One region of the Pseudoalteromonas sp. SG43-7 genome, then DNA from elsewhere that is predicted to be linked to it. Evidence: predicted binding sites of a transcription regulator. Region 1 holds the regulator's gene; each other region holds the start of a gene.
The links. Region 1 encodes sigma-54, which starts transcription at its own class of promoters, with help from an activator protein. Its sites were predicted from a motif close to GTTGGCACGNNNNTNGNNT; they were not measured.

Region 1 (7,973 bases):
AAACCTGACCAATAATGCCATGATTGAACATATAAACGCAGATAATATTCAGGTTGATATTGAACTACAAACCATGAGTTCAGAACAACCAGTTGAATTAATCGGACCAAATTTAAAAATCACTGGGCGCGGTCTCCATGCCGACTTAAAAGCCGAAGTGGTAGAACTAATTAACCATACGCGAACCATATATTATGACCAATAAATTTGCTCACTTGCTTGTTATACCAAGCTTATTCATTGCTTTTGCAAGCTTTGCTGAAAATACGACACCACCTGCAGATCAAGTCTCTATCAGTGCTGACACGCAGCTTGCCCAACTGAAAGACAATATCGGTATTTTTGAAAAAAATGTTGAAATCATTCATGGTAACCGCCGTATCAAAGCGGATCGACTTGAAGTCCATAAGCGCGAAGATTTAGGCGATAACAAACAACTACTTGTCGCAACTGGCAGTCCGGCTTACTTTGAAGAAAAACAAACTGATGGCACAGTAATGAGTGCCAGTGCTGATGAAGTCCGTTACGATGTCGCTAAGCGCTATTTAACCTTGGTTGGCAATGCACAAGTCACTCAGGCAGGTCAAAAAATCAATGCCAAAAGCATTACCTATGATATGGACCAGCAACTGATCAGTGCTGAAAAAGGCGCAAGCTCAAGCGATCGTGTGCACACCATTTTGGTACCAGTAGACAGTAAAAAAGACAAATCTAAAGGGCAGCCATGAGTACATTAAAAGCTGAATTTCTAGCAAAAAGCTATAAAGGTCGCCAAGTTGTAAAAAGCGTGGGTTTAGAAGTTAGCGCAGGCAGCATTGTTGGCTTATTGGGTCCTAATGGCGCTGGTAAAACCACCACCTTTTATATGATTGTGGGTTTAGTTCCAAGCGACAAAGGTAAAATCAGTATTGATGATAATGACATCACCTTACTGCCAATGCACAGTCGCGCACGGTTAGGGATTGGCTACCTGCCACAAGAATCATCCATCTTCCGTAAATTAACTGTTTATCAAAACCTGATGGCTATTTTAGAAACTCGTAAAGAGCTGAATAAACAAGCCAGAGAAGAAGCGCTCGACAGCTTACTTGATGAGTTTAGCATTCAACATATCCGCGACAGCCAAGGTATGGCATTATCTGGCGGTGAACGTCGTCGAGTTGAAATTGCACGCGCTTTAGCCGCAAACCCAAAATTTATCTTACTTGATGAGCCTTTTGCTGGCGTTGATCCTATTTCAGTGTTAGATATAAAGAAGATTATTGAACACCTTAAAAACCGTGGTATTGGCGTGCTTATTACCGACCACAATGTACGAGAAACCCTTGATGTTTGTGAAAAAGCCTACATAGTTTCTCATGGGGAGTTAATTGCATCAGGTACCCCTGAGCATGTACTCGCCGACCAAACAGTCCGCGATGTTTACCTGGGCGAGCAATTTAGGCTATAAAGCCACGCTCGGCTAAGTATCTGCTAGACTTAACGATGATAACAATAAAAGGATTGTTAGAGATACATGAGGCAATCACTCCAGCTGCGCATGGGCCAGCAACTTACAATGACACCACAGCTGCAACAAGCAATTCGCTTATTGCAACTCAGTACATTGGATCTCCAGCAAGAAATTCAAGAAGCGCTCGACAGCAATCCATTGTTAGAGCTAGAAGAACATGAATATTCAGACGACACGGCTGGTAAAAACGAACAAAAACAAGATAACGATGACTTAACCGTTAGCGCATCAGCAGACGACAAGCCAAGCGAATATGAACAAGAAAGTAGCGAAGCATTAAGTAAAGAGACCTTAAGTGACGAAATGGCTATGGACGTCACCTGGGACGAATACATGAGTGCTGCGCCAAATACGTCATCTGGGCCAATGCCTGAAGATGAGTCAATTTATCAAGGTGCCTCAACTGAAACCTTGCACGAATATCTAATGTGGCAATTACAACTCACACCTTTTAGTCCAACCGATGAAGCCATTGCCATTGCGATTGTTGAAGCCGTTGACGATTCAGGTATTTTAACCTTGAGCTGCGAAGACATCGCAGAAAGCTTAAATCAAGGTAATAACGAAGAAGAAATCGAACTCGACGAAGTGCAAGCAGTGTTAAAACGCATTCAGTTGTTTGACCCTGTTGGTATTGCTGCGCGCAGCCTACAAGAATGTTTATGTATTCAATTAAATCAATTTGATCCTGCAACTCCTTGGATTAGCGAGACAAAAATGATTTTAACTGATCATATCGATTTATTAGCTAGTCGTGACTATCGCACTTTGATGAAAAAGACTAAGCTTAAAGAAGATGAACTAAAAGAAGTAATGACACTGATCCACAGCCTTAACCCAAAGCCTGCGGATACCATAGTACGCGAAGAATCAGAGTATGTTATTCCTGACGTTTCGGTGAAAAAAATTAAAGGTCGCTGGGTGGTTGAACTCAATCCAGACAGCATGCCAAAAATTAGAGTGAACAGCCAATATGCGGCGATGTCACGCTCTGTAAAATCAAGCACTGACAGCCAATTTATACGCTCGCATTTGCAAGAAGCTAAATGGTTTATTAAAAGCCTAGAAAGTCGTAACGAGACGTTACTCAAAGTAACCAACTGCATTGTTAAACAGCAGCAAGGATTCTTTGAGCATGGCCCTGAGGCCATGCGCCCTATGGTACTAAACGACGTTGCCGAAATGGTTGAGATGCACGAATCAACAATTTCTCGTGTAACCACCCAAAAATACATGCATACCCCTCGTGGTATATTTGAGTTAAAATATTTTTTCTCGAGCCATGTAAGTACTGAGAACGGCGGCGAATGCTCATCGACAGCCATTCGAGCATTGATCAGAAAATTGATCAGTGCAGAAAACTCAGCGAAACCATTGAGTGATAGTAAGATTGCAGATATATTGGCAGAGCAAGGTATCAAAGTAGCTAGACGGACTATTGCAAAATACCGCGAGTCGCTGGCTATTCCACCGTCAAATCAACGTAAAAGTTTGATTTAAGGCGTAAAATCACAAGAGGAAAATGCTTATGCAACTAAATTTAACTGGTCGTCATGTAGAAATTACTGATTCATTAAGAGACTATGTAAACAATAAGTTTGCCAAGCTTGAAAGGCATTTTGATCATATCAATAATGTCCATGTCATTCTTGATGTAGAAAAGCTAAGCCAAAAAGCAGAAGCCACATTACATGTCAGTGGCGCTGAATTATTTGCCTCAACTGAGCACCAAGACATGTATGCAGCCATTGACGGACTAATCGACAAACTTGACCGTCAGGTAATTAAACACAAAGAGAAGCACGCTCGACACTAACACTATGAAATTAAGCTCACTTATTTGCCAGGACTGCAGTAAAGCTGCGGTCCTTTTTAATAGCAAAAAACGGATCATTGAATTTATCAGCCAATTGGCTCATGAACAACTTCCTCAGCTATCACAACAAGAAATCCTCAACGCACTACTGTCGAGAGAAAAACTAGGTAGTACGGGTATTGGTCGTGGTATTGCTATTCCTCATGGCCGTATGAGTGGTGTTGAAAACCCGCTAGCAATAATTATAGTGAGTGAATCACCGATTGATTTTGATGCGATAGATAATCGCCCAGTTGATATATTTGTAGCTCTCATCGTGCCAGATGGTGATAGCCAACTTCATTTGAAGACGTTAGCCACAATTGCTGATAAACTCAACGACAAAGATTTTTGTAAACAACTACGTAGCGCAAAAACAGACCAAGATTTGTATCACGTAATTGCTGCGCAATCGTAGCCAAATGAAGGAGAATTTACATGGAGTTAATCATCATCAGTGGGCGTTCTGGCTCAGGTAAATCTGTTGCTCTGCGTGTAGTAGAAGATCTTGGTTATTATTGTGTAGATAATATTCCGGTAAACTTATTACCTTCATTAGTGCGCAGTGTCTCTGATAATTATGACAAAATTGCCGTCAGTATTGATGTCCGTAATTTACCGAAAGAGCAGGAAGAATTTAACGATATTCTTGAATACTTGCCTGGTTTTGCAAATCCGACGCTATTTTATTTAGACAGTGATGATCAAACCCTGATCAAACGTTTTTCTGAAACTCGCCGCTTACATCCATTATCTTTGGACTCTTTGCCACTGGATTTAGCCATCAAGCAAGAAAAAGTATTACTTGATGTATTAACTACTCGCGCTGACTTTATACTTGATACCACTGATCTGAGTGTCCACCAGCTTGCAGAGTCAATCCGTGAAAAGATTTTAGGGAAAAAAGATAAAAAACTAATCATTACCTTTGAATCATTTGGTTTTAAATATGGTATCCCAAAAGAAGCTGATTATGTTTTTGATGCACGCTTTTTACCAAACCCACATTGGGAGCCTGAGCTTAAGCCACTTACAGGCCTGGATCAGCCAGTAAAAGATTATTTAGCCAGCCACAGTATCGTACAAAAATTCACTTGGCAGATCCAAACCTTTGTACAAACTTGGTTACCGCATTTGGAGCGTAATAACCGCAGTTACTTAACAATTGCTATTGGTTGCACCGGTGGTCAACATCGCTCAGTTTATCTAGCGCAAACTATAGGTGAAAGCTTCTCGATGAGCCACAGCAATGTGAAAATTCGCCATCGTGAACAAGAATAACAACTCACGTTTACAGTAAGGAATGTTGATGCGTTTAGAAGATACATTTTTAATAAAAAACAAACTCGGTTTACATGCTCGCGCAGCCAGCGTATTAGCGCAATTAGCTGTGCAGTTTGATGCCAGCATCACACTTCATCAAGATGACAAACAAGCCGCAGGCGATAGCGTACTCGGCTTAATGCTATTAGAAAGTAGCCAAGGCAAAGAAGTTAAAGTTGTATGTGAAGGCCCGGACGCTGAACCTGCTCTTGCAGCAATTGGCGAGTTGATCGCGCAACGCTTTAACGAACAAGAATAGCTCGTAGTCAGTACCACTAAATTGCGTTAAACTAAATAAAGTCGTTAATTAAACAGACCAAGCGCATTAATTATCGATAACAGTTACCCTACCTATCAAGTGTATTAATTTTTTAAGGACGCCAATGCCAGAAGCTTTTGAACAAGATTACCCACTACAACAACTAAAACAAGTGACCAAGTCACTTAACAGTGGTCAATTTGTTCAAGTAAGGCGTATGTTGGCAAAAACAGCTCCGTGTGACACTGCATTATTACTCGAGTCATCCCCGCATAAAATTCGTACCTTGCTATGGCAACTGGTTGATCCAGATGTACAAGGTGACGTACTCGAAGAACTCTCAGAAGATGTTCGTTTAGGGATCATTGCCCAAATGGAGCCGAAGCACATCGCTGCGGCAACTGAGGACATGAGCCACGATGATCTAGGGGAAGTACTACGTAGCCTACCTGATACCGTCTACAAAGACGTTGTTAGTGCCATGGACAGCCAAGATCGAGAACGTGCAACTCAAGCACTCTCTTATCAAGAGCGCTCTGCTGGCGCGCTGATGAACACCGATACAGTCACCATCCGTCCAGATGTCACTATCGACGTAGTACTGCGCTACTTACGTTTACGTGGTGAGCTACCAGAAGGTACCGATGATCTTTATGTTGTTGATAAACATAACTGCTTTATTGGTGCCATGTCGTTAACGACCTTGTTGACTAACTCGCCAGATAAAATTATTCGTGACTTAATGGATGAAGATTGTGAATCTATCCTCATTTCGATGGATGAAACCGATGTAGCACAACTGTTTGAACGTCATAACTGGATATCAGCACCAGTGGTTGATGATAATGACCATCTACTTGGCCGTATCACCATCGATGATATCGTTGACGTTATCCGTGAAGACGCCGAACATAGCTTATTAAGCCTAGCCGGTCTTGATGATGAAGAAGATACCTTTGCCCCAGTGTTAAAAAGTTCGAAAAAGCGCTCAATTTGGCTTGGCGTTAACTTATTAACCGCGCTACTTGCTGCGATTGTGGCAAGCTTCTTTGAAAACACTTTAGCAATTTTACCTATTCTAGCGGTACTCAACGGTATAGTGCCATCCATGGGTGGTGTTGCGGGCAGCCAAACATTAACCCTCGTAATACGTGGTATTGCAGTGGGTCATATCAACCAAACTAACCAACGCTTTTTACTGATCAAAGAGCTTGCAATCGGCGCAATAAACGGGATTGTTTGGTCCATTTTAATTGCCGGTGTTGTTGCTATTTGGCAATGGGACTTTAAGCTTGGCGGCGTACTCGCCTTTGCCATGTTTATGAACTTAGTAGCCGCAGGTATCGCCGGTGCCAGTATTCCGCTACTATTGAAAAAAATGAAAATTGACCCTGCATTAGCTGGCAGCGTAGTACTGACAACCGTAACCGATATTGTAGGGATCTTCGCCTTCCTAGGCACCGCCACATGGTTGTTGGTGTAGTTAAAAATTAGTTAAAGGTTAAACCCATCGTAGGCGCGAGTTTATCTCGCGCATCTCTTAGCGTTACATCAACCTCATCCGCCAACTTAGGCAATGGCTTTAGCCATGAATGTTATCAACCGCGCGGCATAAAGCACCGCCTACGATAAACCTAAAACTTTAACACCCGTAGGCGTTAAGCTTGCTGACGCACAAACTCCGAGCCACATTTAAAACGCGGTGGCAAGCCACTCGCCTACAAGTGATTTAACACCGAGATAAACGTTAAAACCCGTAGGCGTTGAGCTTGCTGACGCACAAACTCCGAGCCACATTTAAAACGCGGTGGCCAGCCACACGCCTACAAGTGATTAATTAGACATCATAGTAAATTTTAACACCGTAGGCGTTAAGCTTGCTGACGCACAAACTCCGAGCCACATTTAAAACGCAGTGGCAAGTCACTCGCCTACAAGTGATTTAACGCCGAGATAAACTTTAACACCCGTAGGCGTTAAGCTTGCTGACGCAAAAACACCTATGACTATAATAAAATGAGAGGTTAAACATTCTTGGGGAAGGTTATAAGTGGATGTTCTTAATGAAAATAACAACATACACTTATAATTTTGGTATATAACATCCTAGCAAAATCCTTCTAATATCTACTTATTTAAAGCCCATTCCTTGCTGCTTTTACTTCGCTCCTTGATGCGCTATTCATTAGTTCCTTCCATTGCTGTGCCGTCCAAAGTGGCTTTGCGCTTTTTACGATCCCTTGTTGGTTTTTCCTTAATACGTTATCCATAATGTTACTCCTTGCCATCTATTGGCTGTTCATCCTTGTTATATTTCACACTGTGACTCTAACGACGTCCGATTATATAAATTGCATGTATCAGACCAGGAATATACCCTAGTAATGTTAACAAAATATTAATCCAAAACTGAGCACCTAAACCAACTTGTAAAAATACACCAAGTGGTGGAATAAGTACTGAAAATATAATTCGTATTAAATCCATGACTCTCACTCCCTGAAATTTATATAAGAAAGCCCAGCATAACTGGGCATTCGTGGCTTATAGATTATTCAGCTACAATAGTTAAGTTATCAACTACATCGCGAACATCTTCGGCATTCTTAGCAATTTTCACCGCTAGCTGTTTTTCAGCATCCGAACCAACAGTACCATTTAGCGTTACCACACCTTTATCGGTATCTACGTCAATATCCGTACCGCCTACTTCAGAATTAAACAAATAGCGTGTTGTAATAACGGTAGTAATTTTAGCATCCGTTAAATCACTTTCTGTGCTATCTGATTTCATCTTCTTGCTTTTTGTGTCCGTGTTTTTAACGACCGTTAGCTCGTTATCAACATCAGTTACACCATCTAGACTTAAGATAAGCTCTTCCGCTAGCTCTTTATCAAGCTCACTTTCAACTTTACCAGTTAGTACAACCTTGCCATTTTTTACATCAGTGTTAATGTCAAAGTTGTTTAAGTTAGTGTTCATTAACAGAACCGTTTCTGCCTTACCATCAATCCAAGCATCT
Region 2 (7,973 bases), on a different contig from region 1:
TGCACAATATGGTTCAGATGCGATTGCGGGTGTTATCAACATCGTATTAAAAGATGCTGATGAAGGCGGTAAAGCCGCAGTTAACTATGGCCAGTATTCTGAAGGTGATGGCGAAACCGTTACGGTTGATTTTAATAAAGGCTTTGCGCTAGGCGACGATGGTTATTTAAATACCACTATCAACTACCGCGACCGTGCACCTACAAATCGTGCCGGTTTACATGGCTCTTGCCAGTTTTATGGTTGCACAGAGCTTGATGATGGCACGCTGTTAGCGGGCGATCCTCGTGAGCTGACTGCACCACGTGATACGTTTAGAATTGGTGATGCAGACTCGCAACAATTTGCTTTAACGGTGAATACCGGTTATGAACTTGCTGGTGGTGAGCTCTATGGCTTTATTACTTATTCAACCCGAGATAACGAATCAGCCGCGTTCTTCCGTCATAATGCCAATGCTGATGGCAACCCTGTTTTACAAGATGGTGATGCGGTGATCCCGATGGGCTTCTTGCCAATGATCAACACCACCATTGATGATATATCGTATAACTTTGGCTTTAAAAAAGAGTTTGATAATAGCTCTAGTCTTGACCTGTCATACACCTATGGTGAAAACAGCATCGATTATACCACTAGTGACACTATCAATGGTTCATACGCTAATTTATTACGTTATGATCAAGGTTTAAGTGCTGATGATATTCGTGCCACTATTCCTCGCCAAGCGTATGCGTATGGCATGGAGTTATCACTGCAAACAATCAATCTTGATTTTACACAAGACTATGATAATTTTTCACTGGCAATGGGTGCCGAGCTTCGCACCGATGAATATCGTATTTTAGAAGGCAGTGAATACGCTTACCGTGATTATGATACTAATAATGGTGTTAATATTTACGATGGTATGAGCGGTGGTATTGGCAGCGAAAATGCAGCAGGTGGTACTCAAGGTTTTGGTGGTTCATCGCCGGAATCTTCTGTGGATGAATCACGTGATGTGATTTCGTTTTACCTTGATGCTGAAACTTACATTATTGATGATGTAATTATCTCTGGCGCACTGCGTTACGATAACTACAAAGGCTTTGGTGATACGGTTAACTTTAAGTTAGCGGGTAACTGGTCGGTGACTGATGACGTTTCACTGCGCGGTGCGGTGAGTACTGGTTTTAGAGCACCATCAATGCAGCAATTGTATTTCAATAATATCAGTACCCAGTTTGTAGTTGGTCCTAATGGCGATCTAATTGCAGAAGAAGTTGGTACTTTTAGAAACGACAGCACACTTGCACAGAGTATTGGTATTCCAAAACTTAAAGAAGAAAAGTCACAAAACATGAGCTTAGGTATTGTGTATAACGTGACGGATAATATTAATGTTACCGTTGATTATTATTCAATTGATATTGACGACCGTATTGTGATCAGTAACTGTTTAGGTAAAGGGTTGTCATCAACGCTAGATGCTGCATTGGTTAGTTCTGGCGCAGGTGCAGGGCAGTTTTTCTTAAATGGTGCAGATACCGAAACGCAAGGTGTGGATTTTGTTGCGACATGGAACACGGAAGGCTTAGGCGGTACCCTAGATTTTACATTAGCGGCTAACTTTACTGAAACCGATGTGGTTGATTTATTTACTCCTGCGGGCAGTGGTTTGGAAACGATCCCTGTCGAAGATGTATTTTCTTCGCAAGAAACCTCAATCATCGAAGAATGGCAACCACAAGACAGAGTAAACTTAAGTGCATTATATCGCCTTGAAGATTGGACGGTAAACTTATCGCTCAATCGTTATGGCGAATACACGGTTGAAGATGGCGGTCGCCAGACTTACGGCGCTGAAATTCTTACCGATATAAAAGTAAATTATTTTGTCACAGACAACTTGTCACTAAATATTGGTGCAAACAATTTATTTGACGTTTACCCTGATAAAAATACCATAGGTAATTCTCGCTCAGGCACAATTGTTGATGCTTCTGGTAATACTATTATCAGTTCAACCGGTGTATTTGAGTACTCACGCCGTTCAGCACCATTTGGTTTTAACGGTGCTTACTACTATGTAGGTGCTGAATACCGATTCTAAAAATAACTTCTCCTACGTTATTTAGTTTTGAAGGGCCGTCTGGCCCTTTTTTTGCTTTTAGTGTGATGTGAGTGCAATGGGGTAGTTATCATACTCTTTGATATTATTCATTACTGTCATTAAAGTTTGATGCGTACTGTTTTCGTCAGCGGCTATTTGTACTGTGGCGATATTATACTTCGCAGCAAACATCGCAAGGTTAGTGGCAACTTGGTTTAAGTCAATTAATCGCCCCGCAAAATACACCGCATTGCTTTGGTCAATACTAAAATGAGCACTTTTAGTTTGTTTATCAATACTGGGTTTATCTACAGGCCGTTGCAGCTCTATTGCCACAGGTTTTACAAATGAAGTTGTAACAATAAAAAATATTAAAAGTATAAATACAATATCAAGCATCGGCGTCATATCAACGTCAGCGTTTTGTGGGTTTACATGTTGTTTATTTCTCATAATGGAACCTTGTTATTTTTGATAAAATGCTGCGGCGCCACAGCGGGATAGTAGGTACCTATTAATAAGCCTAGACGATTAAAATCATGCTGTGGTTAAATAAACATGCTATTTTTATTAATTATTTGCATTATTTTGTTATAAAAATCATTTAACTATAATTATGAGCATAAAAAAGCCCAGCGCGTGGCTGGGCTTTCATTTAAGCATTGTGGTTAATGCTTCTGCATACGGCTCATTTCCGTATGACAGCTTTGCATGGTCAGTAATACTTTAGCGAGGGCGGCTTCACAATCGTGCGGTTGTGGTTTTTTCATGGCAGCTTTGATTTCTTCAAGTGTTTTATCTTCCACTTCTTCAAGCTCTTTGACATAAATTTGATCGTTGTTGGCACTAAATTTTGTGATCAGTGCGGTATATGCTCGGCGAGCTTCAACAGCAAAAGACGAACCATCTTCTCGTTCACCTTGCTGATTAATAGCGTAAGGCTGTAGGTTTTCAACGCTGACTTTACGTGCGTCTATCATACGCTGAAATAGCGCACCAATGGCTGGATCTTGTACTTTTTCCTGCGCCTTTTCATAAAAGTCGATGCCGCTGTTCATTACTTGGATAATGTCAGTGATATGATTTACTTCGTTTCCTTGCTGGGCATTCATAATATTGACCTCTTTAAGTTAAATGAATATTAAAGTTCAAGTAACTTAAAGCAATTGCCATTCCATTTTTAAATTATTTTAACATCATGATTATTAATACTTTTAAATTGATGTTTGCTTACTTGAAAATACCAGTAAGCAAATTTTACAGGACTTTTGTAAGAGCGTTACTTTAATTCATCTGCAACTTCGGCTATTTTTTGGCGTAACCAAATATGACTGGCATCTCTGTGAAGTAATGGGCTCCAAATCATATCTAACTCAAATGGTGGTATAGGGAAGGGAGGCTCCAGAATTTGCAAACCAGGATCATCTAAATAAATATTAGCGGCTTTTGAAGGGAGTGTCGCAATCAGGTTCTTCTCTTTCGCTAGATGTATTGCAACGTGGTAATTACGGGTGAATGTGGCAATATTTCGGTGTTTACCAAAGTGGGCGAGCGCTTCATCAACCCAGCCAAGTTTTTGTACGTCTTTAGGATCCATACCAACCCCGACACCAAAACCTGTTTTACTTACCCAAATATGCCGAGCTTTTAAATAACTATCGAGGCTAAAATTTTCAATGATCGGGTTGTCAGCTTTTACTAAACAACAAAAGCTATCTTTCCAAATACGTTTGTGATGAAACGACTGCGGTAGGTTTTCGAAACGATTTATTGCCATATCAACTTTACCGTTTTCTACATCATGAAAAGTAACATCACTTGGAGTGAGAATATCGAGTGTGGTATCCGGCGCTTCATCGTGTAATTTACTCAGTAGCTTAGGTGCTAAGGTGCTGGCAGCATAGTCACTGGCCATAATCCTAAATACCCGTTTGCTTTGGCTGGCCTCAAATTCACGGTTTGGTGCAAGCGTTTCTTCTAATGTCATTAAGATGCCACGGATCACCGGCTGCAATTCAATAGCTCGTTCAGTGGGCACCATACCATCACTGGTGCGTACTAAGATCGGATCGTTAAACAGGTTACGTAAACGTTTTAAACCATTACTCATTGCCGGCTGTGTAATGCTAAGCTGGTTTGCGGCGCGAGTAACATTACATTCGCGTAATAATGTGTCGAGATAAACGAGTAAGTTTAAATCTATTTTACTGATATTCATTGTGTGTCCTTTCGTCTACCATTTATGGATAAAACGCTGCGCTGTTGGATAAGGGTAGATATGGCTAACGACCCCTGCTTTTATATTTCGTTGCGCTTGCTGCCAAAATGCGACGTCTAATAGTTCTGGATGTGTTTGGCTGAAAACTGCTTTGTATTGCGGGTTCGGCATTACAAAAGTGCATAACTGCTCTGGAAATACATCTTGTGGTGCCACAGAGTAACTTTGCTCATTGGTTAAGTAGTCATCATAACTTTTGGCTTTAGGCAGTGCTCTAAAGTTCATGTCTGTTAAATATTGCACTTCATCATAATCATAAAAAATAATGCGTTTGTGTTTACTGACACCAAAGTTTTTAAGCAACATATCGCCTGGGAAAATATTAACGGCGATCATTTCCTTGAGTGCTTGGCCATATTCTGCAATGGCAACAGCGGCATCTTCAGTATTAGCTTTTTCTAAATATAAATTCAGTGGCGTCATGCGTCGCTCAATATACATATGTTTGATGATCAGTAAGTCGCCTTCGATGATCATTGATGAACCAATAGTTTGTTTAAGCTGTGCAAGCAATGTAGCGTTAAAACGCGCAACAGGGAATACGACGTTAGAATACTCTATGGTATCTGCCATACGACCAACCCGATCATGGCTTTTAACTAATTGGTAGCGTTTGAGAACGGTATCGCGGCCAAATGGTTTACTTTCACCAAATTTGTCTTTAATTATTTTAAATACATAATCAAATGAAGGTAGGGTAAATACCATCATCACCATGCCCGGTGTGCCAGGGGCAATCACAAAATCATCACTGGAGCGTTGTAAATGGGTTAAAAACTCGCGATAGAACTCGGTTTTACCTTGTTTATGAAAGCCAATGGCATTGTAAAGCTCTGCTAAGGTTTTGTTGGGCATTAGTTGGTTTAAAAACCGAACTAATGCGGAAGGAGCGTGGGTTTCAACCATAAAATAAGCGCGAGCAAAGCCAAAAATAACCCGCATTTGCGATGAGTTAGTCAGTAAAGCATCGAGATACAGACCTTGCTCTTGATGATGTAACACCGCAATAATAAATGGCTGCACACCACTTTGTGATACTACACGGCCGACAATATAGGCTGCTTTGTTGCGATAAAACGGCGTTTGTAATATGTCAAAGCGCATTTGCCACGCACGGTGATGGGTGTCGGGTGCTTGTTTATAAAACGCTTTTACTAAAAGTCGTATATCGCGCTCTAAATTAACAAAATCGGCTTTAAAATCAAATTGATTAATTATTTTACGGATAGTGGGCTTTAAGCCGTCTACAACAGGAAAGTAGCTGCGGTATTCTGCTTCTACAGGAAGCGCAGGAGCATCTGCCAAGGTGGCTTTTACAAAAATAAAATCATTATTAAAATAACGTCGATGAAATAAGCGGCAAAACACAGAGTTATAAAATGTTTCGGCTAATTCTGCTTGTGGATGAAACGTTAAAAAGTGCTGGTAGATTTGTTTTGTTTGCAGCCAGAGTGATTCATCCAATTGATTGGCTAATTGCTGATTTTGTAGTTGCTGGGTGGTTTCGTTAACCCGATCATCGTAATAAGTGATCCGCAAGCGACTAATGTCGTGCATTTTTGTCCAGTTTTTATTTGCAAATGCCAGAGGTGCTTGTGCGGTGATCTGCTGAAATAATTTATAATGCTTTTTAAAGCCATTTAAAATTAGCTCGGCAATGTTTTGTGGTTGCATGAACGGGTACTCCAAAATGACCTGTAGAGTATATGCTCTACACATGTTAAGAGTATGCTAAATATTGGTAAAACCCAATAGTTTATTCATAACGTTTCAGTTTTTTTTCGAGTGCAGAGAGCTGTTTGTTGGTCGTTTTGGTGTTTTTGGCAAACGTTTTATTGATCACTTTTAGCTGCTTTTTTATCTCTTTGCTAAGCTTTTTTTTATCATCATCACTCATTAAACGATTTAGCCGTTGCAGTTGCTCGTATTCAGCGCGGTCACGGTCACGACTCAAAATGGCGAGTTTATATTTAACACTGCGTATCTCAGCGTTGAGATTACGAATAATTTGTTCACGCTCAAGGGAGTTAAGCGCTTTGACATGATTTACAGTAGCCGGAGTGACGTTGGGCGACACTGCTATTTTATGTTGCGTTGCCTGCCCGCCACAGGGGAATTGGCTAAATGTAGTGCCTCTGTCGGTTACGCACTTGTAATATTGATCTGCGGAAGCCGCCTGATCAGCAACAAATAGCAAACTAATAAAAATAACGAAAAGAGTACACAGTTTCATTACGCTAGCCTTCCCTAGTTAGGGCATAATCATATATGAAAACTATAACCTAACTTGGGTAAATTGCCAGTAGCAGTTATTCGGTAAAGGTTTTTAGCTTTTTAATGCTTTGTGCTAAAAACGGAATATCTAAACCTTGCTCTATTGAAAAGCCTTGTGCAGCAGAGATATTTTTATAATTACCATCAGAATCAATTAATGTAATACGGTCTTTCTTATAGGCAATAAATACGCCTTGCGAATAATTAACGCCCATATCGCCTTTTTTGTTATACAAATTAACGCCTAGCATGCTTTGCTTTGCGATATCAGCACAATTTAAATATTGGCCAACGCTTGTGGCAATTAAATCGCTTGGTTGGATCAAGCCTTCAGTACGGGTTACTTTTCTATCCGTGCTGTATAAAGATGAAGCACTCACAATACCGTGATCAACATCGGCTAAACTAAATGCAAATACTTGATTGACTCCCTCACGAAGCGCAGTGTTTTCATCGGCGTTAATGATACGAATTGCTGCATCACCCGCTGTTGTACTATTGATATAGTTAAAATCATCAAAGCCACTGACACTAATACTACGGCGATTACTTTGCCACACCGGCAATGTTTGCTCTGTCATTAAGGCTGGCTTGTAGTATGCAGGTAAACCGTAAATCAAGCTAAATAGCACATCTTGATGATGAACGGGTTGTAAAAGCTGCTCGGTTTTATTTAAATTTTTGTGCTGTTTAGCAAAATTAGTTAACGCAGGCGCAGAGCTAAACACTAAAATATCGACTGTCGCAGCAGTAAATTCTTCACAGCGAGCAATTGGTGTTGGAGCCGTGTAATCTACATTTTGTGTATTAACCTTTACGTTATGCGCTTGCTCGTAACTTTCAATATCAAGTAAATCATTTTTTGCCAATAAACTTTTTGCTGTCGTTGGGTAGGACAAGGGTAAGACATTATCTTGCTTAGTAATATCAAACTTCAAATTTGCATCAGCCCAAATATGAATACTGTGACTCATCGCAAAACAGACTAATAACAATGAGCTGGCGTAACGAGCAAATTTATATTGTTTTAAGCGGGCTAAATGGTGCCATGTATAGTTACTTGCTAATAATTGAAATGCAAAAATAAGCATCACAATTCCGCCAGCGAGCAGGGTTGTCAGCGCTGGAGAGCTGGTTAAACGATGCCATAATAAGGTAATAATTTCAGGTAATGCAGAGCTACTTAAATGGTAGCCTAAATTAAAATACACATAGGCATCAAGCGTCAGTAGTGATGCACCACAGGTGGCAAGTATTGCTGCCATACCGCGGATATGACGTGGGTAAGGAAATATTAAACTTAGCGGAAATACCGTCAGCACAAAG
Region 3 (7,973 bases), on a different contig from region 1:
TGGGTGCAAGTAATATCTACTTTACAGTCATGTTATTTCCTAAAATAATGATTATTAATTGCACGTTGTATTCACAGATTGTTCAGCTATATTTGCATACAGTATAGTTCGAAATTAAGAATGCATGGGTAGCTAAAAACAAAGCAACATTATTACAAGCACATGCTTTGAATACTCAGCCGAGCATACCGGCAGTCATTATTTAGACATTCAAAAATCATTAGTGCAGGCAGATTTTGTCGATAACTTAGTTATATAAAGTTATCGCTAGTGCAAGCTGATGATGAAAATAACTACCGCAGTATTAAATACAGCTTTGAGTTAGTGTTACTTCAGAATTTAAGTTCACCTCTCCTAAGAGTGAAACCAAGCCGCACTTATTGCGGCTTTTCTGTGGCTCTAAAATGAGTTAACTCGTTTGTAAGCCATTTCTTACTGGTGATTTGTGTATCATCTTCAAGAATAACAGCATAAGGTTTGCCACTCCATGAGCTTTTACTGGCAAGATTCTCAATAAACTCATCAGCGGTTTTAGCGTAGCGTTTGCCTTTGCGGTATTTCATAGCAAGATGATCAGCGGCTTCGGTGCTGGTGTGTTGATCACCGTTACGAATGAAAGTCGCGTTGCTTTGCGCGATAAAGCTGAGCAAATGAGTGACTTCTTGTTCAGCGGTTGCCGCAAAGCTCAACTGACTAACCGTGAGTAAAAGGCAAGCCATCAGCCTGTATATAGTGTGGGTTAAGTCTTTCATCTGTAGCCTCATTTAATCCAAAAAGTTTATTACGTTACCTGTGCCATCAAAAAAAGGTAAAGCTCTGAATAAAACTGATGTGCTAATGCATGTGCTGGTATAACTTTCAGCTATTAATACCTTATTTATTATGTAGAATAATACATCAATAAGGTCAATTAAATTATCATGGCTTATTAATTATCTGATAGGGATACTGTTTTGGTACTTGCATTGAACTTGCCGGGACAATATTTTTTACAAAAATAAAGGTGGAATTATGAACAGCTCAGATCGCGCTATTGACGAACTAGTACTTGGGTTTTGGCGATTATTAGATTGGCAAATTACTCCACAACAGTGTTTAACTTTTCTTGAGCAAGCAATTGAAGCCGGTGTAAGGCACACCGATCACGCTGACATTTACGGTGGATATGGTTGTGAGGCAGAGTTTGGTAAAGCTTTAGCTTTAAAGCCAAGTATTCGTGATGAGATCAAAATTATTACTAAGTGTGGTATCAAACCTGCTTTTGCAAGCTTAGGGTTAGCAGGCCAAGCTAATCATTACGATTCGAGTGCCGCACATATTATTAGCTCAGCACAGCAATCGTTAAAGCATTTTAATACCGATAGATTAGATGCATTACTTATTCATCGCCCTGATTATTTGATGAATGCAGACGAAGTAGCTGAGGCATTCACTACTCTTAAGCAAAATGGTGATGTACTCGATTTTGGTGTATCAAACTTTACGCCATCACAACTAAGTTTATTGCAGTCGCGTCTTGATTTTGAATTGGTGACCAATCAAATTGAATTTTCACCGTATGAAATGCAAGCACTTGATGATGGTAGTTTAGACCAATGTCAGTTACTTGATATTAAACCTATGTGTTGGTCACCTTTGGCTGGCGGTCGCATTTTTGCAGAAAATGATGAAAAAGCGATTCGCCTGCGTCAAGTACTTGAGCAAGTCGGCAGCGAAATTGGTGCAAGTTCTATTGATCAAGTGGTTTACGCGTGGTTATTAATGCACCCAAGTTCCCCATCAGTGGTACTGGGTACTGGCAACATTGAGCGTGTTAAATCGGCTGTTGCCGCTAAGCAGTTAAAACTCAGTCGTGAACAATGGTATCGTATTTGGCAAGGTTCAACAGGGCACAGTGTGCCATAGGAGTTGTAAGTTTTAAGCTATAAGCAGTCTGAGTTGAGGGTAAGTCTTGATATAAAATATGAACTTAGCCGCTTACCGCTTACCAAGATCGAGAAAGGGCCTTACGGCCCTTAGTGTTGCAGCAAGTAACACATTCTTTTTATAGGCTAAAGTCCATTGAAAAAGCAACGTAAGCCTTAATATCACTGTCATCCATATCGGTATCAGATAGACCAAAAGTGAAGCCATCTTTAGAGATAGATACACCGTAATCGATGATATCGTCATCACCAATAAAATCACCAGAGTAGTGGCCTAAGTGTAAGGCCATTTCAGTGCCATTAGTACCAACTGCGAAACCGTAATCTGCAGTCAGGTATAACGAATCACCAAAGTCTGTGCCATCACCGCTTGCGGCTGAAGTTGCAAGAACTGATGCGCCAAAGCTAAAGCCACCCATACTGATGCTACCGTAAATTTCAGAAAAATCAGCGTCTGCGCCAGAAGCTGCATCAGGGTAAGCGTAATAGATGTAGCCAACGTCATAGCTCATATTTTCATTAATATCGCCACCAAAACCAGCATAGAGATCAAGCTCGTAGGTCATTTCATCGGCCCAGCTTGCATTTGAAGCCCAAGTACCAGCATAAAAACCTGATTCGTTGGCATAATCAATACCACCTGAAATTGCAGCATCACCACCGGTTTGTTCTTGACCACGCCATAAGTAGTTTGAAGTTGCTGCGGCATTGGCTGTTACTTCTGCATATGCTGCTGTAGATGTTGCACCCATGAGTACAAGTGTGCTGATCGCAATTGCTGATTTTAGTTTTAACATGTTTGGTATCCTGTTGTTATGCTGATTTTTTGGCTCGCAATTATTAATTAGATTGCAGTCTATAATTGCGGATCCTATTTTTAGTTGTCTACTAGGGTAATAGCACTGCTTGTGCCAAGTTAAATGAAAAGCAATAATTTATATTTAAATTACTTTATAAACAAAGGTATAAATATTTATAGTGAAAGGAGGAGATTGTTTTTTACGAAGCTTGCGCACTTTATTGGTGCGTAAAAAAACCCGCATGCACAACTCAGTTGCAGCGGGTTTTTGTATTTTTTACTGTGGTTTAACCAAAAATAGTACGCATTAGGCTGATTGTTTCGTTCACGCCACGGCCTTTTTGTACTTCGCTGATAATTGAATCACGCTTTGCGCGAATATGCTCAGGCATATCGTCAGCAGCAAGTGCGCGATCAACAAGTATTTCAGCAGACTCTTTACCACGACGCACTTTTCTAGTGCCAGTGGTAGTTGTACGCTTTGGCTTGCTCAATAACTTGATGTAGTTAGAGTTTTCAGGCGTGTTTTTGTCTGCATGATAGAAAAAGCACGGAATTAATGCTTTGATTGCAACAAGTTGTTGATCCAGCTCGCTGTCACCACTTGCCATTTTAAACCAAGACATACCATGAACTGCTTGGACAATATCCTGCCAATAACGCGCAAAGTCACGATTATTTAATTTAGTAATAGCCAATGCTGAACAAAGTGCATCTAAACGGGTGTTATTAATTGGTGTAAAAACATCTGGGCGGCGCATTGCTAATAGACGAGTTGCCGGTGCAAGCGTTGGCTTTTCATTGCTATCAGTAAAGGCTTTTAAATATTTGACCACAAATTCTTGGTAATCAGCTTCAGTTACTTCACCTTCTAAAGGTATATGTGCTAATGCTTCATCAAATAATGCCGGCAGGTCGGCAAGCATTTGATGAAAAGCTTTGGCGCTTTTAGTAGAGCTAAACCATTCGACATCAAAATTATAACTACTTGGATCCAGTGCAGAAGTATGTTTACCACTAAATGCTAATAAATCTTCAGGGATCATCTCTTTCAGTGATTGCTCGCGAATACCAGCTATATAGTTGGCAAGGCGTAACTGTTCATCAAGGGCTAACACATCTTTATGCTGCTCTATAAATACACTAACTACAGGCCAAGGCGCTACGCGTAATGTTTTCAATTGTAAGAAGCTAATTGCTGAAACTAATAAGTCATTAAGCTTTTTTAAAATTGGTAATTGATTGGTTTCGAGTAAATCATGATTAATACGGTCACGGCTAGCATTAAGTAGTTCATAGCACCAACCTAAGAAGTCTTCAGGATGATTTTCTATTTTCACCGCCATCAGGTTTAAGCTGATTTCAGAAGCCTGCTTTAGAATATTTTGATAAATATGGCCTTCTTGTTCGCCTAATGCCATTTGTGAAGGTGAAATGAGCAATTTTTTCATGCCTGATGGTACTCCGGTTAAATACATTTTTCAGTTGTTTAATTTTAGCGCAAAACGTCTTAAAACAACAGGGCTGTGCATCATACCGAAGAATACAGGGGATGCAATCTTGATAAGTTAAATCTGCACAAGATTGCATTTAAAGGGTTTAATCTGCTTATTCAAGTGAAAATAACTGCTCTACAGTAGTTTCAAACTGCCGAGCTATCTTCAATGCAATGATCACTGAAGGTGTAAAGCGTGATGTTTCGACCGTGCTGATTGTTTTGCGTGAAACGGCGCTAGCATCGGCTAGCTCTTGCTGTGAAAGCCCCGCGGCTTTGCGAAATTCAGCTATATGGTTTTGCAGCTAAAGGTATCAAAATGTTTCAGTAACAATTCATATATTCACTGTAGAATGCAGGAAATTGCATTTTTCTTCGTTGCACAATGATTTTAATGCTAACTCCCGCTATGATAAGAACATTATTTGCACATTTGAAAGGACCATCATGAAGACCTTATTTAAAGTTATTGGTGTCATATTATTATTGCTTGTTGCTTTAATTATTGCTGCACCGTTTTTAATTCCAACCGATGCCATTTTTAATAAAGTCTCTGAGCAGGTTGAGCAAACCACTGGGCGTACTTTAACTATTAAAGGCGATAAAACATTATCCGTTTTTCCTTCTTTGAAGCTTGAACTTGAAGATGTGCATTTTGCCAATATGAAAACTGGCTCACGTGCAGATATGGCAAGCATGCAGCAACTTGCAGTTCATATTCCTTGGTTTTCGCTATTTGGTGGTGAACTTAAACTAGAAAAGTTTGTGATCAATGAACCCAATATTCTGCTTGAAACAGATAAAAATGGTAAAGCTAACTGGCAGTTATTTGATGCAGTAGCTGCGAAACCTGAGCAGCAAACTCAAGCAGGTGAGGCAGTCAAACTACCTGAAAACTTTGATATTCAATTAGGTGAAGTGGCTATATATGGTGGGTCGTTTACTTATTTAGATGGTCAAACGGGAGCTAAACAGCAAATTAGCGATTTAGAATTGGCTATCTTACTGCCTTCACTGCATAAATCACTCGAAGTCAAAGGTGGGATCACTTATATGCAAGAGCGCTTTGAGCTTGATGTAACAGTTGATAACCCAGCTAAAGCAATAGCAGGTGATACATTTAATGTGACAACTGATGTCACTTCAAAGTTAGTTGATGTTGAGTTTAAAGGCTTAATAGCCGGTCAAGGTAAAGATATTCAAGGTCAATTAGCGCTCAGTGGTGATTCAGTAAAAGACATTGCTAAATGGCAGGGAGTCGAGCTGAACGCTAAAGAAAGCGCCTTTAATGCATTTAGTGTTAGTGGCAAAATGCGTATGCAAGGTGATAAGTTCAACCTAGCTGAATTAGTCGCCACTCTTGATGCATTAGAGATCAAAGGAAAAAGCGAGCTTAATTTAGGTAAGCGTTTAGCCGTTAATGCTGACATCGATTTAGGTATGCTGGACTTAAATCCTTACTTACCTGAGGTGGTAGCGCCAGCAGAGAAACCAGAACCTAAAAGTGACGAGCCAGCCAAACCAATTGTATGGGATGACACAAAAATGGATTTAAGTGGCTTAAATGCCTTAGATGCGAATGTGGTGATCCGTTCAAGTGGCTTAAAAGCAAATGAAATCAAACTTGGCGCTAATCAATTCACTGTAAACCTTAACAAAGGCGTAGCGAAAATTAGCCTAGGTAAGTTTGCCGCCTACGAAGGTAATGGTAAAGGCACTGTAACAGTTAATGCGAAACAAGCTCCTTACAAAATCAGCACCAACTTCTCGTTAGATAAAATAGACGCACAACCATTGCTGACAGATGCCGCTGGCTTCGATAAGCTAATGGGCAAAGGCTCACTCAATTGGGACTTAGCAACATCAGGTCAGAGCCAAAAAGACTTTATGAGTGCCCTACAGGGTAAACTAGCATTTGAATTTGCCGATGGTGCAGTAAAAGGCGCCAACATTGCTGAAATGGTTCGCAAAGGCAAAGAGCTAATTAAGGGTAACTTTGGTGCAATATCCGAAGGGCTAGATACTGGCTTTGATAATTCCCAGCAAACTGACTTCTCTGCGCTAACGGGTAGCTTTAACTTTACCAATGGCGTAGGTAAAAACACAGATCTGAGTTTGTTAAGTCCATTAGTACGTATTAGTGGTGAAGGGGATGTTAATCTACCCGCAACGACAGTTAACTACCGCTTAGTGACAGGCATAGTCGATTCACTCGAAGGGCAGGGGACCAAAGATGATAGTACCGGCTTTAAAATTCCAGTACGAATCAAAGGACCATTTCATGATGTTGGCATCAGCTTAGATGTAAGCAAAGCGGCAGAAGATGAAGTAAAAGAAAAAGCGAAAGATAAAATTAAAGATAAGTTAAAAGGTTTGTTTGGCAAATAATGCCGATTTTATTCGGTGATAAAACAATCAGGGCATAAAATTGCCCTGATTGTTTTATAATCAATGCTAAAATAGCAAAATATGTTTCATCGACAAAACAACCATCCTCGTTATTCTAAATTAATTAAAAAATAACCTACCACTACCCCCGCAATGCTGATACAATTGCCCGCCCTTGGGAGACAACTAGATTGTTTTTTGAGTGGTTTTTAACCTAAATGTCTTGATTTTAAACAAATTTAAGACAGTTGTAATAACTACACCGGAGGTCATTAACATGATCCAAATGCAAACTCAGCTGGAAGTTGCTGATAACAGCGGCGCTCGCAAAGTGCAGTGTATTAAAGTCTTAGGCGGTTCGCACCGTCGTTATGCAGCGATTGGTGACATCATTAAAGTTTCTGTTAAAGAAGCGATTCCTCGCGGTAAAGTGAAGAAAGGTGATGTTAAAAACGCGGTAGTTGTGCGTACTAAGAAAGGCGTTCGTCGTCCAGATGGTTCTTTGATCCGTTTTGACAGCAATGCGGCTGTTATCTTAAATGATAACTTGCAGCCAATTGGTACACGTATTTTCGGCCCTGTGACTCGCGAACTTCGTAATGATAAGTTCATGAAAATCGTTTCACTAGCCCCAGAAGTACTGTAAGGAGTCAATCATGGCAGCAAAAATCCGTCGTGATGACGAAGTAATCGTTCTAGCAGGTAAAGACAAAGGTAAGCGCGGCAAAGTGCTTTCAGTTGTTACCGAGTCTGGTCGAGTATTTGTCGAAGGCATTAACTTAATCAAGAAGCACCAAAAGCCGGTTCCACAATTGAACCAGCCAGGTGGTATTGTTGAGAAAGAAGCGTCTATTGACGTATCAAACGTTGCGATCTTCAACTCGGAAACGAGTAAAGCAGATCGTGTAGGTTTCAAGATTGAAGATGGTAAGAAATTACGTATCTTTAAATCTACTGGTAAAACTATCTAATAGTTGGAGTAGAATGATGGCGAAACTGCATGAAGTATATAAAGACAAAGTAGTTGCTGAACTTCAAGAGAAGTTTGGTTTCAGCTCTGTCATGCAAGTCCCTCAGATCGAAAAGATCACATTGAATATGGGCGTGGGCGAAGCCCTAGCTGACAAGAAAATTCTAGACAACGCTGTTGCGGATCTAGAAGCAATCGCTGGTCAGAAGCCACTCATTACTAAAGCACGCAAATCTGTTGCTGGCTTTAAAGTACGTGAAGGCTACCCAATTGGTTGTAAAGTAACCCTACGCGGCGAGCGTATGTGGGACTTTTTTGAGCGTTTGGTTTCAATCGCTATCCCACGTATCCGTGACTTCCGTGGTGTAAGTGCTAAGTCTTTTGATGGACGTGGTA
Region 4 (7,973 bases), on a different contig from region 1:
AACTATGAGATCAGATATCAGCCACTATAATTTATGCGTCTTCTTCTTTACTGATCAGATCAACCATGCGTTGACTAATCTCGTCATCGCTAAGGTCTTCTTTATGAGTGCCTATTGTCCATACATGGCCAAATGGGTCTTGTAATGTACCGGCCCTATCACCGTAAAATTGGTCATGTACTGGGCGTATTTCTTTACCACCTAAGGCAACCGCATTAGCAAATACGGCATCTACATCTGCAACGTAAAGCATTAAGCTCACAGGCGTGCCGCCAAGCTCATCAGGGCTTTTAAAATGCGCTTCAGGGCACATATCTGAAAGCATAATATGCGAATCACCAATTTTAATTTCTGCGTGAGCAATCCCGCCATCTGGCAGCGGCATTTGCATAATGAGCTGGGCATTAAATACCTTCTCATAATACTCGATTGCTTTTGCTGCGCCGTTAATTATCAAGTAAGGAGTAATTGCATGATACCCCTTTGGTATTGCTGAAACCGTCATTTTACGCTCCAAATATGTGACCTTATTAAATAAAGGTTAGTCGATATCAGCTGAAAGTCAGCTTTACAAAAATGAAAACTAAATACTCTGGTTTAAATGATAAAGTGGCTCTGCCCTTTAAAAATAAATATCTCCCCCAAGGTCTATAAACACAGTGAGCAATTTAGCTATTTTTTGAAGGAGTTAATGATGAGCAAAACATTAATCATAGGCGCAAGTGGCCAGATTGGTAAAATAACGACACAGTTACTACTTAATGATCAGCATCAGGTTGTCGCTCTCGTACGTGATAAAAATAAGTTAAGTGATTTAAGCAGTCCCTACCTCAGCGTAACTGAGCAAGATCTCGAGGGTGACTTTAGCCAAGCATTTGCAGGCTGCGAACAGGTAATTTTTGTTGCCGGTTCTGGCGGAAATACCGGCGATGATAAAACATTATTAATTGATTTATGGGCTGCGGTTAAAGCCGTAAATTATGCAAAGCAATATGATATTAAAAACTTTATTATGGTCAGTTCGATTGGCGCAGATGATCCTGATGCAACAGAAAGCGATTTAAAACCTTACTTAGTTGCTAAACATATGGCTGACGAACATCTAATCAATAGCGGCCTAAATTATACTATTGTACGCCCAGGTTCACTTACCAACGACAGTGCTTCATTGCAAATCACCACACAACGGCCAAGTGAACGTAAAGATGCAAAAGTCAGCCGTGAAAACGTGGCAAATGCCTTGTTGCAAGTGGTAAAAACGGCTCCTGGTGACAACCGAATATTTGAGTTATTTGATGCCAATTAAAGCCAGTATCTGGCTGTAATTACCGAAATACCAGGAGCTATAGCAGAATAATTTTCTGTATGCTCCTGCTGTTACTTAGCCTAACAATATTTATTAGTTTGGTGATTCAATGTATTACGCTAAACGTTATTGCGTTGAACTTTATATTGAATTACTAACTAATATTTTGAACACTCTGACCTTAAACCCTGTTTAGTAATCAATATCACTCCTGACTTTAAACAGCACATCGCCAATTTTCAAATCATTATATTTGGGTTGTACAACCTCAATGTTATCTGCATCAATCAGTGTTTTTAGTAATTTAATTTGCTCGGGATTATCGATAGTCATGTATTTTGATTGCCATTGAGTACCATCATGCAACCACAGATTAGCTTCAGTTGAGTTATTCGTTTCATCTATAAATACATAATCGAGTTGTTCATCTTGATTTAAATCTATGGCGATAAAATAAAATGAATGACTTTTAAGCGGTGTCCAGCGGTTGAAATGTAAGCTCTCGAATACAGCCTGAATTAACTCATCCGAAAACACCTGCTGCCCAGGCCAAAACGTCGAGTGCGTAACAAACTCTGTTATTGATGTTTGCTCGGCTAAAGCCTTAAACTCTGGATTATCTGGGTTGACATACATTCGCTCAATAATCATTGCTTGCTCTGGATGAGTACTCTGAATTTGCGCTTGTAACTTTTGCATTGCAAGATAGCCTTGGCGTCCTAAATTACTTGAGAAGTAATAATAATCAAATTCTTCAATACTCACGTCACCTTCATTTAAGCGCGCGATTTGACTCTCGGTAGATAAACGCTGAAAATTCAAAACTGGCGAGTTCACTAGTAGCATGCATATTAAAATCACTACCCCCATCACAATATTAACTTTGCTTTGCACTTGTTGCCATGCATCGCGCTTTTTAACGATCCCGACTAAATACCCAAATGAAAAACACGAAAGTAAAAGACACACTAAAATAGCCCAGCAGCGACCCACCGTGATCCCGTATTGTTCAACTCTAAGCCAAATGCCATAAGCGGCAATCACACTGTAAATTGGTAATAAAGCAATACCAAAAAATACTAACCTATGTATTACAATTTTATAAGGTCGCTGATCAGCAGCGTATTGATAAACCGTATTCACAAAAAATAAAGTGAGTACCTGTAACCATAAAACTAACGAGCTACCACTGCCTGTTTGCCATAATTTATCTAGCCCCGTAAACGGTAGCGTCGCTAAAAAGCCTAAAGAAATAACCGTAAGTACTGGCAGTAAAAACTTAATCAAGGTTTGCAATAAAAATGAGATGTTATCTTCTATATGCATAACCCCTCTAAAGATCACCGTGGCAAAACCGAACGCTAAGGTTAAAGTTGGGATCCAAAACCAGTCTTTTTTGAGTAGCTCAGAGAAAAATGTAATCTCTAACGCATTAAATAGCGCCGCTCCTAACTGCAAAATTCCCCAGAAAATTAAAACGAATAACCAACACTCTGCAAATAAAATAAAGTTTCGCCATGAGAGCTTGAATAATTGGCTATAACTAATTGCTTCATTACCAATCAGTTGTTGGATATACATAAGTGCTTTAAAGCTGGCAATTAAGGCTGTGAATATAAAAATGGCCGTTAAAGCATTGTTATTAACCAGCGCAATAGGGTATTGCTGAGCACCAATATAAGCACCAAGGAGTGATAACAACAGACTAAATGGTAACAAGTAACTAAGCAGTTTTTTAATATTAGCTTGCTCTACAGCAAGTAAAGTCAGTAGCACAAAACTAATGGTAAAAGTAACTAAAGAAAACAACCAAACTGGCTCTGTCGCAGGCCATAGCTGATTTTCAACACTACGATATAACAAAGTAAGAACAATGCCTTGCACTAAGGAAAGTACAAAAATAAAAGGTTTAGGTAGTTGATTATCCATATCTATCACCGAGGTTTTTCATCAGTGTGCGATAAATGTACCTGTTTTTCAATGATGATTACATTTTCAAGTAAAAGTCTTTACATAAAGCTATATACTCATCGCTATATTGAGCCCCTTGACCATGAATCGTTAAGCTGGTCAGCTCGCATTCTTGCATCTGATAAGCAAAGCACATTAAGCTCCTGCTCGGCGCTTTAGTGGCAGTAGTTTGTACTAAACAATGGCGCACTAAATACAAACCTTGTAATTGCGCTTGTGCAATAAACAACTGCGCCTCAGGGCAAGGTAAGATCACATTTAAAAAAGCATTTTGGTGACTAAGGTTTTTGAACGCAGTGATTAACTCACTAAAACTTAAGCTATCTGTATGACGTGCGGTATTACGAGCTAAGTCCTGCCCTTTTAAACTGGCATTAAAATACGGAGGGTTACTGATCACAACATCAAACTCAGTTGTGGTGGTTACTTGCTGAATAGCTTTTTGCATCAATTTAATATCGGGCCATGGGCTATTTGTAAAATTTTGCTGCGCATCAGCACATGCATTGGCATCAATTTCAACAGCATTAACCTGCATAGTTGGTTTGCGTTGCTTGCACATTAATGCCAACAACCCAGTACCTGTGCCAATATCAAGTAACCGCTGTGAAGTAGTTAAGTCAGCCCATGCACCGAGTAAAATTCCATCCGTCGAGACCTTCATCGCACTGCGCGTTTGCGCTACTTTAAATTGTTTAAACACAAAGCCTGACATTTTTTCACCTTTTCATTCACCAACTGGCGGATAGCGCGTATAATTACCAGCAATTGTCCTCTATTTTTGACACTCTATGCAATTTTCTGATTTTGATATTGATAACAAGATACTACAAGCCGTTGCTAAAATGGGTTACGAAACCCCAACTAGCATTCAACAACAAGCGATCCCTGAAGCGCTGCAAGGCCGTGATATTTTAGCCTCTGCACCAACCGGTACTGGTAAAACAGCGGCATTTTTGATCCCGGCGATTCAATACTTACTTGATTTCCCGCGTCGCGAGCCTGGTTTTGCCCGTGTTTTGATCATGACTCCAACGCGCGAGTTAGCTTATCAAATTCATGAACAGTGTGAACTACTTGCTAAAGGCACTAACCTTAAAATTGGTGTTGTTACTGGCGGTATTAACTACGGTACGCATAAAGAAATTTTTGAAAAAAATAACGATATATTAATCGCCACACCAGGGCGATTAATGGAATATTTAGAAACCGAAAACTTTCATGCCGAAAACGTCGAGATGCTTATTTTAGACGAAGCAGACCGCATGTTAGACATGGGCTTTCGTAAAGAAATGATGCGTATTTGCGAAGAAGCAAAAAATCGTCGTCAGTGCTTTTTATTCTCAGCCACTCTTGAAGGCGATAGCGTTGAACGATTTGCAGAGCAAATTTTAAAAGATCCAGCCCTATTAGAAGCTGAATCTTCACGTAAAGAAAAAGCTAAAATCCACCAATGGGTACACATTGCTGATGATTACAACCATAAATTAGCAATGTTGGTTGAAATACTAAACAGTGAAGACTTAAGCAAAGCTATTGTGTTTGTTAAAACCCGTGATCGCCTAGAAACATTAGTCGGCGAGCTGACCAATGCAGGGGTTCGCGCAGCCTGGTTACGTGGCGAGATGCCACAAGACAAACGCATGAAGGCAATGGAAAATTTCCACAGTGGCCGTACAAGAATATTAGTTGCGACTGATGTTGCCGCCCGCGGTATTGATGTGGCTGATATTAGTCATGTGATCAACTTTGATATGCCACGCACAGCAGACGTGTATGTTCACCGTATTGGCCGCACTGCTCGCGCAGGTAAGAAAGGCATTGCAATTTCGTTAGTAGAAGCCCATGACATTGCAGTATTAGCAAAAATTGAACGCTACATTGAGCTGCGCCTTAAACGCCGTGTTGTTAAAGGATTTGAGCCGCGTCATAAAGAAGCTAAAGCGCCAATCAAAAAACATAAAGATCCGGTAAAAATCAAAGCCCGTAAAAAGGCCAAAGCTAAAGCCAAGAAAAAGAAATAATTCATCTGCTTTAACGCCACATAAAAAGCCGAGACTTATCATAGTCTCGGCTTTTTACATTCAGTTTTACCTACTCGCAGTAAGTTATTAAACCCTCTCATAGCAGTCATGCAAATTAATTATCTTGTGCTCCCCATTTAGCTTGCTCATTACAAACTTGCAGCTACGACCATCACTTAACAAAAAATATATTGCATCGCTATAGCTGCACTAAACAGCAACTACAAATCTAAATTAGTTAGCTAATCGCCGTACTTTTTACTCAGTTGAATGTAAAAAATTCCAAAAACATTACCCGAACTTAAAATACCCCTTCAATTTCAATACGTTAAAGTTGGAATAAATATTGTAACAGTAAGCTTACTATTCACTAAACACATACAATAGATGTTATGAGGGAAATCATGGACCGCTTCAAATTAACTGTATCATTGGTATCACTTTGCTGTGTATTTTTACTCGCCTGCGCAACGCAAGTCAGTGCAGCCACTAGTACAATTATGATCAGCAGCGTTTCTCCTCAACCAACACTACAGCAGACTATAATTCATAAACTGCGTAGCAATCCAAACCTAAACCTCTCGCAACTGCGAGTACACGTTGATGGCAACAAAGTAGCCATTTATGGTCTAACCGAAACCGGCTTTGAACGCGCACTGGCACAAAAGTTTTTAGAAAACACCCAAGGTGTGGCAATTATTGAAAATAAAATGCAGGTGAGAGATTGAAGAGTTTAAAGCTGCTAGGCTAAAGATTAAAGAGTTAAAGCAACTGATTTTCTGGTGATTCAACTTAGGTTTACTTAAAACACAGAAAACGCAAATCTCCAGAACATGACTTACAAAGTAAAATCCCAGCTAAACGCATACTTATGGTTTAGCTGGGATTTATCTGTAATAAAATTAGAAATTGCGTATTTCTACCGTTGAATTATTAAACTCAAATTTATTAATTTTGCCGCATTGAGCAACATGATTAGTACTAGCATAAGGGGGGGTTGCTTGCGCGATATTGCCCTCCCAGCCCTGACCATTTTTAATAAACGCTTTTACCTCAAACCATCCATTAACCGCTTTGCTGCAATCCATATCAACATCAAGCAGCCAATAATGTTCACCCCAAATATTCAGTGGTGTAACACCAAAGCCATCATTAGCAACGGTTTTTTCTGCTCCCCAAGTTGCTGGCCAAATATTAGTTGTCCAATCGGTTGCGGTCCCTTGCGCCTCACTACTTTGGCCCGTTTCAATACCATACCAATCTAGGTAATTATCGTTTGCTTTCCAAGGACTGGTAGTGGCACTTTGCAAATTATTATGGCGAATTGGCATAGCACATTCAAAGTTGCTTGTTTGGCAGTTACGCCCAAGGTTTGTGTTTGCATAAACATGGTCAATTCCGCCGCGAATAAACATATCTTGGCCAGTTTGCGTTTGTGCGTTAATAAATATCACAGTTCGCTGCCAATCACTCTGAGGATCAGGGGTTGAGTTAGTGGTTAACTTGGCATTTTTATGAATAGCCATTGCATCCCACGCGGCTACATTTAAGTTTATAGTGCCATTTGCATTAACAGTAATAACTTCACCAGTACAACTTGTTGCATCATTAGTCAGCACTCCTTTTAGCACATTACAGTATTGCCCTGGAGCCATATCTGTTTGCACAGTAGTATTGAGTGTTGAGCCTTCTTTATTAATGGCAACATGACCTGAACTTCCTCTACCAAAGGCTATTTGATTATTAGTATTATCCCACCAATTGGTTGTTGCCCAGTTATCAGCCGTATTATTTCTAAAATCTACGCCACCTGCAATGTATGCCCAACGATGCTCACATTGCCAATTACTCGCAAAGCATTCTAAATTACCGTTGTTATGTACAGGTACGCTTGGGCCACCAGCATCTGTGTCACCATGATAGTCGTAACTAGACATTACTTTTGGATAACCATACGGGTAAGCCAACATAAATACGTTTGCTAAGTCGTACAAGCGGCCATCTTCAAAGGTAATTACATTACCGGCACCACCATGACCGCGTTGATTATCATGATTATCTACAAATACTACAGCTGATGCACTTGGCATAAACCCCCACCCTTCACCAAAATTACTTAACCATGCGAGCGAGCCATTTCTAAAGGTATTGCCAAGTTCAGTGCTGTATTTAAACTCCGTAACTAAACCTGACGCTAAATACTCAGAGGCACCAACAGCCTCGCCACCTTGATCAATTACTTCTTGAAAGACCACTGGCGAGCCATTCACTTTCGCCATTAAACTTTGAATATCACTGGCTGCAACATGTTTAGAGGCATCAAACCGAAACCCCTTAACACCAATGGCTTGTAATTCATTAATGTAAGCCGCTAATGTGTTTTGGACATACGTTGCAGCGGTATCTAAATCTGCTAGTCCAACTAACTCACAGTTTTGTACTCGGTAACGATCGTTGCCGTAGTCAGAGCCATTAATGGTGCAACTGGTGTGAAAGTCTTGTGGGCTATAAATTGGGTATTGTTTATTACCATAGGTATTACCAGCGGTACCTGTACCACTGCCTGCAGCCATATGATTGATTAAAGTATCTACATAAATATCAACGCCAGCGGCATTACAGCGATTAACCATATCAATAAACTGCTCGCGGTTACCGCCTCGGCTTTGCAA

Region 2: a site for sigma-54 is predicted at 3,256-3,274, ahead of H5200_RS01820 (PA2169 family four-helix-bundle protein). Genes of this name have one in related genera too.
Region 3: a site for sigma-54 is predicted at 2,823-2,841, ahead of H5200_RS17440 (TorF family putative porin). Genes of this name have one in related genera too.
Region 4: a site for sigma-54 is predicted at 5,635-5,653, ahead of H5200_RS20190 (BON domain-containing protein). Genes of this name have one in related genera too.

Annotation. Positions count from the first base shown of each region.
Region 1 covers NZ_JACJEY010000058.1:4,943-12,915, reverse strand. The annotation lists gene lptC (LPS export ABC transporter periplasmic protein LptC) at 1-205, shown strand, start outside; gene lptA (lipopolysaccharide transport periplasmic protein LptA) at 195-728, shown strand; gene lptB (LPS export ABC transporter ATP-binding protein) at 725-1,450, shown strand; gene H5200_RS19435 (RNA polymerase factor sigma-54) at 1,517-3,013, shown strand; gene hpf (ribosome hibernation promoting factor) at 3,042-3,329, shown strand; gene ptsN (PTS IIA-like nitrogen regulatory protein PtsN) at 3,334-3,786, shown strand; gene rapZ (RNase adapter RapZ) at 3,807-4,649, shown strand; gene H5200_RS19415 (HPr family phosphocarrier protein) at 4,678-4,950, shown strand; gene mgtE (magnesium transporter) at 5,075-6,433, shown strand; gene H5200_RS24135 (hypothetical protein) at 7,086-7,220, opposite strand; gene H5200_RS19405 (YqaE/Pmp3 family membrane protein) at 7,279-7,437, opposite strand; gene H5200_RS19400 (BON domain-containing protein) at 7,502-7,973, opposite strand, start outside.
Region 2 covers NZ_JACJEY010000003.1:45,675-53,647, forward strand. The annotation lists gene H5200_RS01810 (TonB-dependent receptor plug domain-containing protein) at 1-2,095, shown strand, start outside; gene H5200_RS01815 (biopolymer transporter ExbD) at 2,153-2,548, opposite strand; gene H5200_RS01820 (PA2169 family four-helix-bundle protein) at 2,764-3,207, opposite strand; gene H5200_RS01825 (LysR family transcriptional regulator) at 3,375-4,313, opposite strand; gene aceK (bifunctional isocitrate dehydrogenase kinase/phosphatase) at 4,329-6,047, opposite strand; gene H5200_RS01835 (DUF4124 domain-containing protein) at 6,130-6,606, opposite strand; gene H5200_RS01840 (DUF3413 domain-containing protein) at 6,683-7,973, opposite strand, start outside.
Region 3 covers NZ_JACJEY010000045.1:8,231-16,203, reverse strand. The annotation lists gene H5200_RS17450 (DUF5329 domain-containing protein) at 378-752, opposite strand; gene H5200_RS17445 (aldo/keto reductase family oxidoreductase) at 1,012-1,905, shown strand; gene H5200_RS17440 (TorF family putative porin) at 2,045-2,722, opposite strand; gene H5200_RS17435 (hypothetical protein) at 3,012-4,175, opposite strand; gene H5200_RS17430 (helix-turn-helix transcriptional regulator) at 4,333-4,524, opposite strand; gene H5200_RS17425 (AsmA family protein) at 4,667-6,607, shown strand; gene rplN (50S ribosomal protein L14) at 6,885-7,253, shown strand; gene rplX (50S ribosomal protein L24) at 7,264-7,578, shown strand; gene rplE (50S ribosomal protein L5) at 7,595-7,973, shown strand, end outside.
Region 4 covers NZ_JACJEY010000064.1:13,859-21,831, reverse strand. The annotation lists gene H5200_RS20215 (VOC family protein) at 32-505, opposite strand; gene H5200_RS20210 (SDR family oxidoreductase) at 695-1,306, shown strand; gene H5200_RS20205 (DUF4153 domain-containing protein) at 1,499-3,235, opposite strand; gene H5200_RS20200 (tRNA1(Val) (adenine(37)-N6)-methyltransferase) at 3,294-3,992, opposite strand; gene srmB (ATP-dependent RNA helicase SrmB) at 4,069-5,301, shown strand; gene H5200_RS20190 (BON domain-containing protein) at 5,706-6,029, shown strand; gene H5200_RS20185 (alpha-amylase family protein) at 6,204-7,973, opposite strand, start outside.